Regions from separate parts of the Thalassobacillus sp. B23F22_16 genome, predicted to be linked through region 1. Evidence: predicted binding sites of a transcription regulator. Region 1 holds the regulator's gene; each other region holds the start of a gene.

What was found. Region 1 encodes LexA, which represses DNA repair genes until DNA is damaged. Its sites were predicted from a motif close to CGAACATATGTTCG; they were not measured.
Region 2: the regulator LexA is predicted to act here: its motif matches at 2,187-2,200, upstream of ACGTNI_RS04670 (DNA polymerase IV).
Region 3: the regulator LexA is predicted to act here: its motif matches at 1,896-1,909, upstream of ACGTNI_RS04600 (Y-family DNA polymerase).

Annotation. Positions count from the first base shown of each region.
Region 1 covers NZ_JBIEKD010000002.1:243,024-247,315, reverse strand. Annotated here, with positions in the region: partial or broken gene ACGTNI_RS03780 (transposase) at 1-28, opposite strand, end outside; gene ACGTNI_RS03775 (DUF896 domain-containing protein) at 192-425, opposite strand; gene ACGTNI_RS03770 (YneB family resolvase-like protein) at 568-1,227, opposite strand; gene lexA (transcriptional repressor LexA) at 1,532-2,155, shown strand; gene ACGTNI_RS03760 (DUF2553 family protein) at 2,534-2,707, shown strand; gene ACGTNI_RS03755 (hypothetical protein) at 3,424-3,876, opposite strand; partial or broken gene ACGTNI_RS03750 (IS110 family transposase) at 4,159-4,292, shown strand, end outside.
Region 2 covers NZ_JBIEKD010000003.1:160,717-165,008, forward strand. Annotated here, with positions in the region: gene ACGTNI_RS04660 (DUF4260 domain-containing protein) at 1-232, opposite strand, end outside; gene ACGTNI_RS04665 (CHY zinc finger protein) at 428-754, opposite strand; gene ACGTNI_RS04670 (DNA polymerase IV) at 914-2,167, opposite strand; gene ACGTNI_RS04675 (M20/M25/M40 family metallo-hydrolase) at 2,327-3,454, opposite strand; gene ACGTNI_RS04680 (acyl-CoA carboxylase subunit beta) at 3,552-4,292, opposite strand, start outside.
Region 3 covers NZ_JBIEKD010000003.1:143,682-147,973, reverse strand. Annotated here, with positions in the region: gene ACGTNI_RS04610 (MBL fold metallo-hydrolase) at 45-1,022, shown strand; gene ACGTNI_RS04605 (SDR family NAD(P)-dependent oxidoreductase) at 1,019-1,813, shown strand; gene ACGTNI_RS04600 (Y-family DNA polymerase) at 1,949-3,223, shown strand; gene ACGTNI_RS04595 (iron-sulfur cluster biosynthesis family protein) at 3,290-3,622, shown strand; gene ACGTNI_RS04590 (YqkE family protein) at 3,619-3,843, shown strand.

The sequences.
Region 1 (4,292 bases):
CTTGGTTCATGTTATACTGTTTAAACATAAGGGCACCTCCGATGGTTATTGTGTGGTAACTTTAATTTTATCAGAGGTTGTCCTTATATTCTTATTAAAATAAAAGAAAACCATAAAAAGAGTGGTCCGCATCAAAATGATGCGGACCACTTTCTGTTTAAATTACTGGGTTTTGTCCCAGCCTCGTTGGATTAATGTTTCTTTTCGTTGCGTTGCATTCGTTTTACTTTTTCCGGTGTTACGTCATTTCCTTCCGGATCAACGACTTTCATACTTTTCAATTGGTTTTTGAAAGACTTCCGGACATTGCCGAGGTATTCTTGGCGTAATTGCTTTTGTTCGTCTTTCTCTGCTTTCGTAAGGGATTCTTTTTTCGATTTATTGGCTAATTCGTTTATACGATTTAGTTTATCTTTTGATAACATGCGTACACACTCCTTTTTGTGAGCCCTTAATTAAGAAAAGCCTGTTCTGTTCCCTCAAATACTTATAAAGGAATAAGTAGCTAAACTTCTCTCTAAGTGCTAAAAAGACAAGTGTCCTATGACCCTTGTCTTCTATATAATATTAACTTTTATCTTCTTCTTTTTCAAGTGAGATGTATTCACGGTAACGCCGGTGGACAGTCGCTTTGGAAACATCATAACCAAGCCCGCGCAAGGTGGCGGCAATTTCTTCGAAAGTCAACTTATTGGACCTAAGCCGGACAACTTCCTCTATCGGAAATTCAATCCGCTCCCTCCCTCTTGCCAGTTGCTGGTTGGAAAGATTCTTACCCGGGTCATAACCTCGTTCCATCGCTTTGTTCATGCCGCGCTTTATTTTCAGGTTATGGATTTTACGCTGGTACTCCTCCACAATACCTACTATCTGCAGAACCATGGAGTCGGATTCAGACAGCTGCAGCTCTCCCTGATGGGAAAGAGACCAGACATGCACGTCCATTTTGTTAAGCTGATGAAACAGCGCAATTTTTGTATTGCCCCGCCCTAAGCGTGTTTCATCCTGAATCAGCAAGCCTTCCGCCTGTCCATCCGAAAACCGGTCAAGCAACCGGAATACACCCTCACGCTCAATTTCGTATCCGCTCGCTTGTTCTTTTATTACGTCCACTACTTCCATGTCTTTCTGTTCGGCCATAGCAAGAAGCTCTGACTCCTGCCTGGCTAATGACGTTACCTGTGCTTCTTTTTCTGTACTTACCCTGCAATAAATGATTACGTTCATTCCTGCGACCCTCTCTGCTTGTTAATACGGATAATAAACTATAGACCTAATGTCAGCTGCTGATCGTCATGGCAGCATATAAGAATGCCAGACTCAAAATGAAAAGAATAATATAGGTCATGTCCAACTTAGACAGTTTATCAAACATTTTAACCCCTCCATACAGAACTTTTGTTCGCATTTGTTAATTTCATTATATACGAACATTCGTTCTTGTCAAGAAAAAATCGAACGAATGTTTGTATTGTGGAAATCATCATGGTACAATGTGGTTAATAAAAACATATGTACGAGGTGTGCTTATATGAGTAAATTATCGAAGCGGCAACAGGAAATATTGAAATTCATAAAAGAAGAAGTACTGGCAAAAGGCTATCCACCTTCTGTACGCGAAATCGGACAGGCTGTAGGACTGGCCTCCAGCTCCACGGTCCACGGCCACCTTGCGAGGTTAGAGAAAAAAGGATTCATCCGACGGGATCCAACAAAGCCTCGCGCTATTGAAGTATTGGAATTAGAAGAAGAACAAAATATTCCGAGAAGTGAAGCCTCCTATGCGCCGGTAATTGGTAAAGTCACAGCAGGCTCACCTATTACAGCAATCGAAAATATTGAAGAATATGTGCCGCTGCCGGAAAACCTGGCCGGCGGTGAAGAAAATACGTTCGTACTTGTAGTCGAAGGAGAAAGTATGATTGAAGCTGGTATATTGGATGGAGATATGGTCATCGTGAAACAGACACCAACCGCTCAAAATGGAGAAATAGTCGTTGCGATGACGGAAGACGAGGAAGCTACGGTCAAACGGTTCTTCAAAGAAAAAAACCATATCCGCCTGCAGCCTGAAAATGCTACGATGGAACCGATTGTCCTTCAGGAGGTATCCATTCTAGGAAAAGTAGTGGGGTTATACCGTTCGATCCATTAATACACCCTCCCTTATAATAAGTGTCAATCATAAATAAGCTTAAAAGGACAACCACCTAATAATAATAGCGGTGATTGTCCTTTTGTTTTGTATTAAATACTGAATCATTTACCTTAGAGGAATACCAAACTCAAGAATTACTATAAAGAGCGCTAATTTTGCGCTCATTTTTATCTATTCATAGACATAGGACTAATTAACTGAATTGTCTATATATTCTGACTATAACTTGATTTTCCACCTAACACTCCTTTATAATAACGTACAACAGTTATTAAAGAATGTGTTCATCATTATAAGGGAGGAATTGAATGAAGAAAGAGAACCTTCGCATGGTAGATATCACAGAGAGTATTAATGGAAAGTTAGAAGAAGGAAATATTAATTTATATCTTTAATAAGGAAAAAATCGGCCGGATTTTGATGACTGGCGGTGAAAATCGTTACGAAATGATAGAAGGTTTCAAATACCAAAAAGGAAAAATCTTTCGTATAAATAAAGTGAATGATATTCAGCAATACGTAAGTGATTGCGATCTTGGCTGGTGTTGAGCCATAAATAAAGCCATTGATGCAAAGCATCAATGGCTTTATTTTGATTAATATACGGAGATATACTGTTCACGTTCCCCAGGGTGGACTTGTGTACGGAATAGATTTTATGGATACAAAATATTCGTTTTTAATCATTTAAATACGATCATAATCAGTATACTTATCAAATAGTCTACCCTTTTAGTTAAGTAATACAAGGTGGAAACCTGCCTGATTTATAACTTCCCCCATCCTTCTGGTTCCACATTTTACGTTTATACTTATCTGAGTAATGATTAGCTTCGTTTCTTCGAGGTTTACAATGCTTTGCTTTTAACGCAATATAAACCTCCTTCAGTACTTGTATAGATTGGCATAAATGAATCGACCCAATGCCACATATGTAAATATCACCATCCGTTCATACAAAAACTCCTTATTTCTTATTCCGCTCCGTTAGTGAAAAAAAGATCGTCCGACTTGGACAATCTCCTCCTATCATGGAATAATGAGGCCAATCCAATACTTTAAATTGCCCCCGTTTCATTAAGACTCGATTTCAAGATAATCAGTCTTCTAATTTATTTGTAATCGCTATTAACATCTAAGCTTTTGATTGGAGAGAGTATTGAAACATCAAAACATTGCCTTAAAGAGATTTTACTCATATTATAATAAATTAACGCGGCGAATAATAAACAAGCTGTCGAGACTTACTCAACAGCCTAGAAAATTTATGGGAAAACTTTTAGCTTCTTTAATATGTAAACAATCCATCCAATGACAAGAAAACCCCCGACATACATAAGGATGGTATAAAAGAAATTCCATGTTTGATCATATTTTATTGTTTCTACTAGAAGAGCCAGCCCTTCTAAGCCCGTCATACCTCCGATGAATATAATATAGACCCAGAGGGGATTAGTGTTTTTGTACACCAGCATATAGGTGAACCAGGCTCCGGCGACAGTGAAGATTCCTAAATCTAAAAACAAGGAATCCAGTAAAACAATCGTCGGCATATGATTCACTTTCCACAGTCCCATATGAATGCCTGCCTGGTTCAAAACAACCGCAATCAATGCGGTAATGGGTGCCGTCGTATAAAAAATTTTGGGTGCTTTTTTATATAAATAAATGCCTATAATCCAAGGAAAGACAAAGCCTGCAATTATAATAAATACCATTTCTACCACCTCATGTTAGTACTGTGTCTTTTCTCATTTTTTATTCTATAAGAGATAATGTATCTAATCCACTTTATCAGACAGTTTCAGCTATTTGATTTCCAGTTCGAAAGGAACTTCAGAATTCTATTTCCAACCTTTTATTATTATCTCGAAACTGAGTCTACAAATATACTGCCCTATACTTAAGTACACAAAAGACGACTATTCTTATTGAATATTCGTCCACTCGTATATTATTATTATTAACCAGATTATTTCTGGTTTTAAATCTCTCATACCTTTAGCTTCCTTCATCAACTTGGATACAAAGTGATATCTTTCAATCCTACGCAATTGGACGCCCTCCGAAATTTTTATATTTGCAAAACCAAAACAGACATTAAAGATGCGTATTTAGTTGCTCAAGTAATACG
Region 2 (4,292 bases), on a different contig from region 1:
CAACATTGAAAGTCAGCCCTGACAGACATAAACATATCGGGAACAGATAACTATGGAATGCATTATAGCTGTACGCCCCTACCGTTTTGTTTATAAGATAACCTAACATCGAGATATCAGGGGTAAACAATACGAAAATAAATAATACCCAACTGAATTCATTACTACCATAGAAATAAACGGAGGATAAAAAAATTATGAATCCTTCCAATTGAAGGAGCGCCCTATTCATCTTCAGTTTCCTCTCTTATATAGTCTACAACTTGCACCCTTCTCCTATCTTCTGGTTTAAACTATCGGGATATTATGTATACTCGTCTAACCAACGTAGTATTCCTTCGGGGGTCTCTTTTTCATAGGTTTATCCTCACTTGTGTAACTCCAGTGGCTTTCAATAGTAACTACCTTTTCTAATTTTTACATCATCTTAGATATCAAAATATAATGGGTAGTGGATACTGCATTTTTCATTAAAACGATGGAGGCACTGCGGACATTGAGAGAGTTCCAAATATTCATGAATGGTCAATTCCTTATCACAATTTCCACATAGAATGGCTCGTTCATTCCAAAGTTTCTGCGGCCATTTTTCCTCCCGGTGATCCGCCTTTTCCTTATGGCAATAATAGCAGGCGTAATATTCTTTGCAGCAATAGAATTTGATGGCAATGATATCTATGTCACTATGATAGTGTCGGCAACGCGTGTAAGGATCTACCTGTACCCCTTTAACTATCTTATTGCTGGACACCATGATGCCTTTCCCTCCTTTTTACTCTCCTATATTTATTGTAATCTGGTCTATAATTCCACTAACAACTGATTATTCGTTTCCTATCTAATGATTTCCTTCAACGAAGATAAATTTCCGGCTAAATAATAACATCCAGTACCTGAAAGGTCCTGGATGCCGTTATTTTTTATAGTCATCTAAGAAGTCTTTTTGAAAGCTGGTACTGACTTTATGTGAGCGATCGTTTGTAGACGTCAGGTCCTGAAAAGGGTTTTTTCCATAACGCTCGGTCAAATCATCGATGGTTTTATAGAGCTTTTCTTTTTCAGCGTATTGCTCGAAGCTGAAAATGTCCAGTTGTTGGGTCACTTCTTTCTGTTCGGCCAAATCTCCTGCAGTTATTCCTAACAGCCGGACAGGTTCCTGGTTCCAATGTTCATCAAATAACCTGGAAGCAATATGAAACAGGTCATCCGAGGTATGGATATAATCATTCAATTGTCTGCTTCTTGTGATGTTTTTCCAGTCGTGATAACGGATCATCAACTGAACATTTCTCGCCAGTACTTTTTTGCCACTCATACGGGCAGCCACTTTATTAGCAAGCCTTCTCAACACTTGGCGGATCTCCATGTCATCGGTAGTATCCTGGGACAGAGTGGTTGAAGACCCGATACTTTTGAATTCATGTACAGCTTCTGGATCCACAGGACGGTTGTCTTGTCCATTAGCACGGTTTCTCAACCGCTCGCCATTAATACCCAATAATTGTTTCAGTTTAAATACATCATAATTGGCAAGGTCGCCAATAGTTTCCATGTTATAATTGCGAAGTTTTGCAGCTGTTTTATCGCCGACGCCATACATTTCTTCAATCGGAAGCGGCCACAATTTCTTCGACAGGTCACGCTTTCGCAAAACAGTGATGCCCATTGGCTTTTTCATATCCGAAGCCATCTTAGCCAGGAACTTATTTGGTGCGATACCGATACTGCATGGGAGATCGAGTTCATCAGAAATCCGCTGTTGGATTCGATCAGCTATTTCCAATGGAGAACCAAGATGTTCGCAGGCTGTGATATCCATATACCCTTCATCGATGGATACCGGCTGGATAATCTCTGTGACATCTGCAAGTATTTTAAACATTTCTTTAGAAGCTGTACGATACCGGTCGAAGTTCGGGCGCATCACGATCAAATCAGGACAATGCCGTTTGGCTTCCCATAACGGCATCGTCGTTTTTACCCCGTGCTTCCTTGCCTCGTAGCTGCTGGTTACGACAATCCCCTTTCTCTCTTCCGGGTTTCCTGCGATAGCCAGAGGTTTACCCTTTAAGGTGGGATCGAACGCCATCTCAACTGAAGCATAGAAACTATTCATATCAACATGAAAAATGACCCTGCCATTTTTCGGGTACCATCTAGAAGACATGATGATCCTTCCTTCTTTACGAACTTTTGTTCTTCTATTATAGCACGCAGATACAACCTATTTCGAGAAGCATCCCAGGTCCTCCAGAATCTGGATGTCCCGGGGTGAACAGAAACTAAAAATCGATCATGCTTTTTTGAGCATGATCGATTGGTTCATTTATACATTGGCTGCTTCCTGGATAATAGCGGTGACAAACTCAGCAACTTTTTCTAATTCAGCAACTGGCATGCGTTCGTTAGTTGTATGAATTTCTTCATACCCTACTGCGAGGTTTACTGTCGGAATGCCGTGGCCGGCAATGATATTGGCATCACTTCCGCCGCCACTTTGCAGCAGTTCACTGTCACGGCCTATGTTCTTAGCAGCACTACGTGCCACTTCAACGACCTTGTCACCAGCCTGATGTTTAAAACCAGGGTACATGACGGTGACCTCGACATCTACTTCACCGCCCATTTCCTTGGCTGTGTTATGGAATGCTTCTTTCATTTTTTCCACTTGAGCTTCCATTTTTTCCGGAACGAGTGAACGGGCTTCTGCTAAAATTTCCACATGATCGCAAACAATATTTGTCTGTTTCCCGCCTTCAAAACGGCCGATATTTGCCGTGGTTTCATCATCAATCCGGCCAAGCGGCATTTTTGCAATTGCTTTAGCAGCAAGCGTGATCGCAGAAACACCCTTTTCTGGAGCAACTCCGGCATGGGCTGTCTTGCCTTTGACGATGGCATTAATTTTTGCTTGTGTCGGAGCAGCAACGATAATGTTGCCGACCTTTCCGTCACTGTCGATGGCATAGCCATATTTAGCTTTTAATAGGGAAGCGTCAAGTGCCTTGGCACCGACTAAGCCGCTTTCCTCCCCAACAGTAATGACGAACTGGATGTCCCCATGTTCGATATCATTTTCCTTCAGTACTCGGATGGCTTCCAGCATAGCTGCAAGACCTGCTTTATCATCCGCACCCAAAATGGTAGTTCCGTCGGTTACGATGTAGCCATCTTCGATCGAAGGTTTGACGCCATTTCCAGGAACGACGGTATCCATATGGGATGTGAAATAAATCGTATCGACGCCTTCCTTTGTCCCTTTCAGGTTACATATCAAATTGTTGGCATCGTGATCTGTCTGGCTGCGCGCATCATCTTCCAGCACTTCCAAGCCAAGATCGGTAAATTTCTTTTTCAGTACTTCCGCAATTTTAGCTTCGTCTTTTGTCTCGGAATCAACCTGAACCAGCTCCAGGAACTCCTCAATCAGACGCTCTTTATTTACTGCTGCCATTCGTATGCCCTCCTTTATGTATCATACAGTCCAACTAGTACGTTAGCGGAACAGCCTGAAACTGTCAACGATAGCAGTTTACAGGCTGCTGGCAACGTTAAAGTGGAATATTGCCGTGTTTCTTTTTCGGTCGCTCTTCCTTTTTGTTTTTCAGCATATCCAGTGCTTTGATCAAAGTGCTCCGGGTTTCCCGAGGATCGATGACATCATCAACCATACCCAGGGAAGCTGCAACATACGGGTTAGCAAAACGTTCTCGGTACTCGCTGATTTTCTTCTGGCGTGTTTCTTCCGGGTTATCACTTTCTTTTATTTCTTTAGCGAAAATGATATTGGCAGCACCTTCAGGCCCCATTACGGCAATTTCAGCATTCGGCCACGCATAGACCAGGTCTGCACCGATAGATTTACTATTCAATGCTACATATGCCCCACCATAAGCTTTTCTTGTAATAACCGTAAGCTTTGGTACAGTTGCTTCGGAATAGGCATACAAAATTTTTGCTCCGTGACGTATGATGCCTCCATGCTCCTGCTTGATTCCCGGGAAGAAACCGGTGACATCTTCAAAGGTGATGATTGGTATATTGAAGGAATCGCAGAACCGGATAAACCTTGCCGCTTTATCACTGGAGTCAATATCGAGACCACCGGCCATATACTTCGGCTGGTTACATACAAGGCCGACCGTCTTCCCTTTGAGTCTCGCGAACCCCACGACGATGTTCTTAGCAAAGTCTTTATGAATTTCGAAAAACGAATCAGGGTCGACTACTTCATCGATGACAACCCGTACATCATATGGCCGGATCGGATCGAATGGTATCTTGTCTGTCAA
Region 3 (4,292 bases), on a different contig from region 1:
GTATAATTAAATGAATGACTATTCAGTAAGAGAGAGGAATTCAGATGACTATCGTGAAACAAAAAATCAGCCAAATAACCGTACCTACTCCCTATGCGGTAGGAGATGTCCATATTTATGTACTGAACGGAGAACGTCTCTCGATCATCGACGCAGGTGTGAAGACCGATGAGGCCTGGGAGGCATTTGTTTATCAATTGAAGCAGATTGGTTATGAACCAAAAGATATTGAACAGGTGATTTTGACTCACCATCACCCTGACCATATCGGTCTTATGGAATACTTTCCGCGTCTTGAAGAAGTGATTGCTCATCCTCAGGTAGATCAATGGCTTAAGAGAGATCCGGAATTCCTGCAAAATTATCAAAGCTTTTTTCAAACTTTGTATCACCAGGCGGGGGTCCCGGCTCACTACCTCAGCTTTTTGAAACAACTGCGCAACCCTCTTGGTGACGTAGCAAAAGGGAATCTTACCAGCACGATACTTGAAGGCGACGCACTGCCGGGACATGGAGATTGGAAAGTAATTGCTACACCCGGCCACGCACAGAGCCACTTGTCTTTTTATCGCGAAAAAGACGGAGCTCTCCTGGGAGGCGATCATTTGCTTGAACATATCTCTCCTAATCCATTGCTCGAACCACCTTTTCAACCTGATGAAGAGAGACCCAGGCCGATGCTCCAGTATCGCAGCTCCTTAAAAAAATTGCTTTCGTACGATATTGAACATGTCTACCCTGGTCATGGAAAGACATTCACTAATGCGGCTGAATTGATTCACCGACGTCTAGAGAGTCAGGAAAAACGGGCGGCTAAAGTGCGGGAAATCATTGGCGAGGCTGAAATGAACATGTTCCAGATCTGCACTCGTTTGTTTCCGAACCAATACGAAAAACAATTCGGACTTACCATGTCTGAAACCATCGGACAGCTGGATTACCTGGAGGACATAAAGGCTGTAAAAACAAAAGTGGACAATGGCGTGATTATTTATGAAAATGTGGAGGGTTCTTTATTATGAACCCTTTTGTAAAAGATAAAAAAGTGTTGATTACCGGAGCATCAGGGGGAATTGGCCAATACATTGCGATTCATGTTGCCAGGAACGGAGGCATCCCTATCCTGGTAGCACGATCTGCAAATAAGCTGGAGACAATAGCAAATATACTGGAAGAAAAATTCAATGTCTCCTGCCACTGGTATCAGGCTGACCTTAACAGAGACACAGAATCGAAAGAGATTAGTGAACAAATTTTAGCAGAACATGAATCGATTGATGCTCTAATCAACAACGCCGGGATGGGCATCTTTGACTATTTTGCTGAGTCTGAATGGCAGGATATCAACCGGATGATCCAGTTGAACATTACATCTTTGCTAAGAGTGACACACCAGGTGCTCCCCCGGATGATCGAGCAGGGCTCCGGGCACATCGTCAACATAGCTTCCCAGTCAGGAAAGATGGCAACGCCTAAGTCTGCCGTTTATGCCGCAACGAAGCATGCCGTACTGGGTTTCACCAATGCTTTGCGCCTGGAAACGGAGTATCAGGGCATATTGGTCACAGGAGTAAATCTTGGCCCTGTCCGCACTGGTTTCTTCGACCAGGCTGATCCTACAGGTGCTTACCGCAAGGCTGTCGATCCATGGATGCTTGACGCCAACAGGGTTGCCAACCGGATCGTTAAGCAATTATTCAGACCGGCCAGGGAAATCAATCTTCCAGTCTGGATGGAAGCGGGTAGTAAGCTGCACTACCAATTCCCTGGCTTGACTGAAAAACTCCTCAACAAACAATTCAATAAAAAATAGCCTGGCAACGTATTTTGCCGGGCTTTTTCTATTGAGTTCAGCCTGCAGTCTCTTTTTTTACAATGATTCCCTCTTGCATATGCGAACGTATATTCGCATAATATAAGGTGAGATCAAAAGAGAGGTGTGACGGAAATGAGTAATCCGGTAATTGATTACAATTTATTTCCGGAACGTCGAGTCCTGTGTGTCGATATGAAGAGTTTTTATGCCAGCTGTGCCGCCATTTTACGCGGCCTTGACCCGATGACCTGCCATTTGGCAGTGGTGGCGGATACGAGCCGCAGGGGGAGTGTAGTATTAGCCGCATCCCCGGCGATGAAGAAAGACTACGGCATCCGCACAGGGAGCCGGCTGTTTGAAATACCGGATGACCCGGATATTGTTATTGTATCCGCGCAGATGAGTACCTATTTAGAAATTTCCACTGAGGTTACGAGGCTGTTTCATAAATACGTCCCGAAAGAAGCCATCCACACCTATAGCGTCGATGAAAGTTTCCTGGAGGTCGATGGAAGCGAGCGGATGTTCGGAGAAGCAGAGGAAATAGCAACGATGATTTTGAAGGAACTGGAAGATACCTTCCATCTCAAAGCGGCAATTGGAATTGGCCCGAATATGCTGTTGGCCAAGCTATGTCTTGATTTGGAAGCGAAGAAAAAAGGCGTCGCCGAGTGGACCTATAAGGACGTTCCGGAAAAACTGTGGCCGGTTGCCCCGCTCAGAGAAATGTGGGGAATCGGTCCGCGCCTGGAAAGAAGATTGAATCGGATGGGGATTACGACCGTCGGCCAGCTTGCGCATTACCCGCTGGAGCGGCTCGAAAAAGTATTCGGCGTCATGGGCAACCAATTGTTCTACCATGCGCACGGGGTCGATTTATCGGAGCTTGGTGCTCCTATCATCCAGGGGCAGATCAGTTATGGGAAAAGCCAGATTCTGCTGCGTGACTACCATGACCCGTCCCAAGTGAAACACGTCATGCTGGAAATGTGTGAAGAGGTGGCGAGGCGTGCGCGGAGCAACGATAAAGCGGGACGGACAATCAGTCTGGGGATCGGCTATAGTAAAACGGAAGGAGGCGGCGGCTTTCATCGTTCGCGCAGCCTCGACCAGCCGACCAATATTACCATGGATATTTATTATACGTGCCTGCAGCTGTTTAAGGAATTCTATGAAGAAAAGACGGTTCGGAGCATATCGATATCTTTGTCTAATATCAGTGAAGACACGAGCATCCAATTGGATTTATTCGATACGGGAAGGGATCGTAAACGGGAGCTCGGTTACGTCATGGATGCTATCCGGGACAAATATGGCAGTGATGCGCTGCTCCGGGGTGTTTCTTATACGGAAGCAGGTACCGCGCTTCATCGAAGCAAACTTGTGGGAGGGCACTTTGCAGAGTAAGTCAGAACGTCTTTTTTGCCAGGAAATAAAAAATTTCTTATGATTATACTCATAGGGGGGATAGAAATGGAATTGAGGATAACCAATGAAGCGAAAGAACAATTGCGAGCGTTGAACCCTGATAACCGCAGGTATTTACGGTTGTATTATGACACGGAAGGCTGTGGGTGCGGGGTGAATGGCGTTCCCACCCTCCGTTGGACGGACACAAGAACCGATTGGGATCAAGGTGTAGATAATGAGGATTTTGAAGTGATCCTTCACAAACAGCAGGCCGTCTTTTTTGAGAAGCGTCTCCGGCTGGAAATTGTGAATGGGAAGCTCCGCTTAAGCAGCCCGAACGGGGTTCTCAATCCTGTAATCCCAGGTTCGGAAGTGATGAAAGGAGACAGCGCATGAGCAAGAAACGTATTAATGAGCAAGGTTCGTTAAGTGACCGGTTGAATGCCGATATCGTAACCCAATTGAAGTCAAAAAAAACCCAGCTGAAACAAAAGGAAGAGCAGGACAAGGAACGGGAGAGACAGCGTAAAATAGAGGAACGAAAGAAGAAAGAAGCAAATAAGAGCTTTGAAGAACTGCTGGAAGAAAGTGAAATGGACTGGAAAAAGTTCAAGTGAAAGGCTGCCTGTGGAGCATACTCCATCAGGCAGCCTGATTTTATTTAAGGCTTTGTTAAACCTCACTGTAGATGTTAAAGTAAAGCTCCCTTTTCTTGAAGACTCAGTTTCGAGATAAATTGTTTCCGTTACGATAGTAACGGTTAGGAGGTCCGGGAAATTACTCGCTTTCCATGGGCGTACGGTGAGCTTCCTCGGGCTTCGCCTTGCGGGATCTCACCGCTCATGTCCATCCCACTGGAGTCTCGCAATTTCCCGGACCTCCTTGCGTTTATGAGAGATACGGAAACATCGGTATATCGTTCTTCAAACCAAGAGTGAGCTATGCATGAAATGTGAGCTTAAAACCGCGTCTTTATTCAATTATTCATTAAAAGTAGAAGACATCTGCAATATAACAGGGGTTCTTTTCTCCCATCCTTCGGATGGGGTGGCAGGGAAACTGCGAG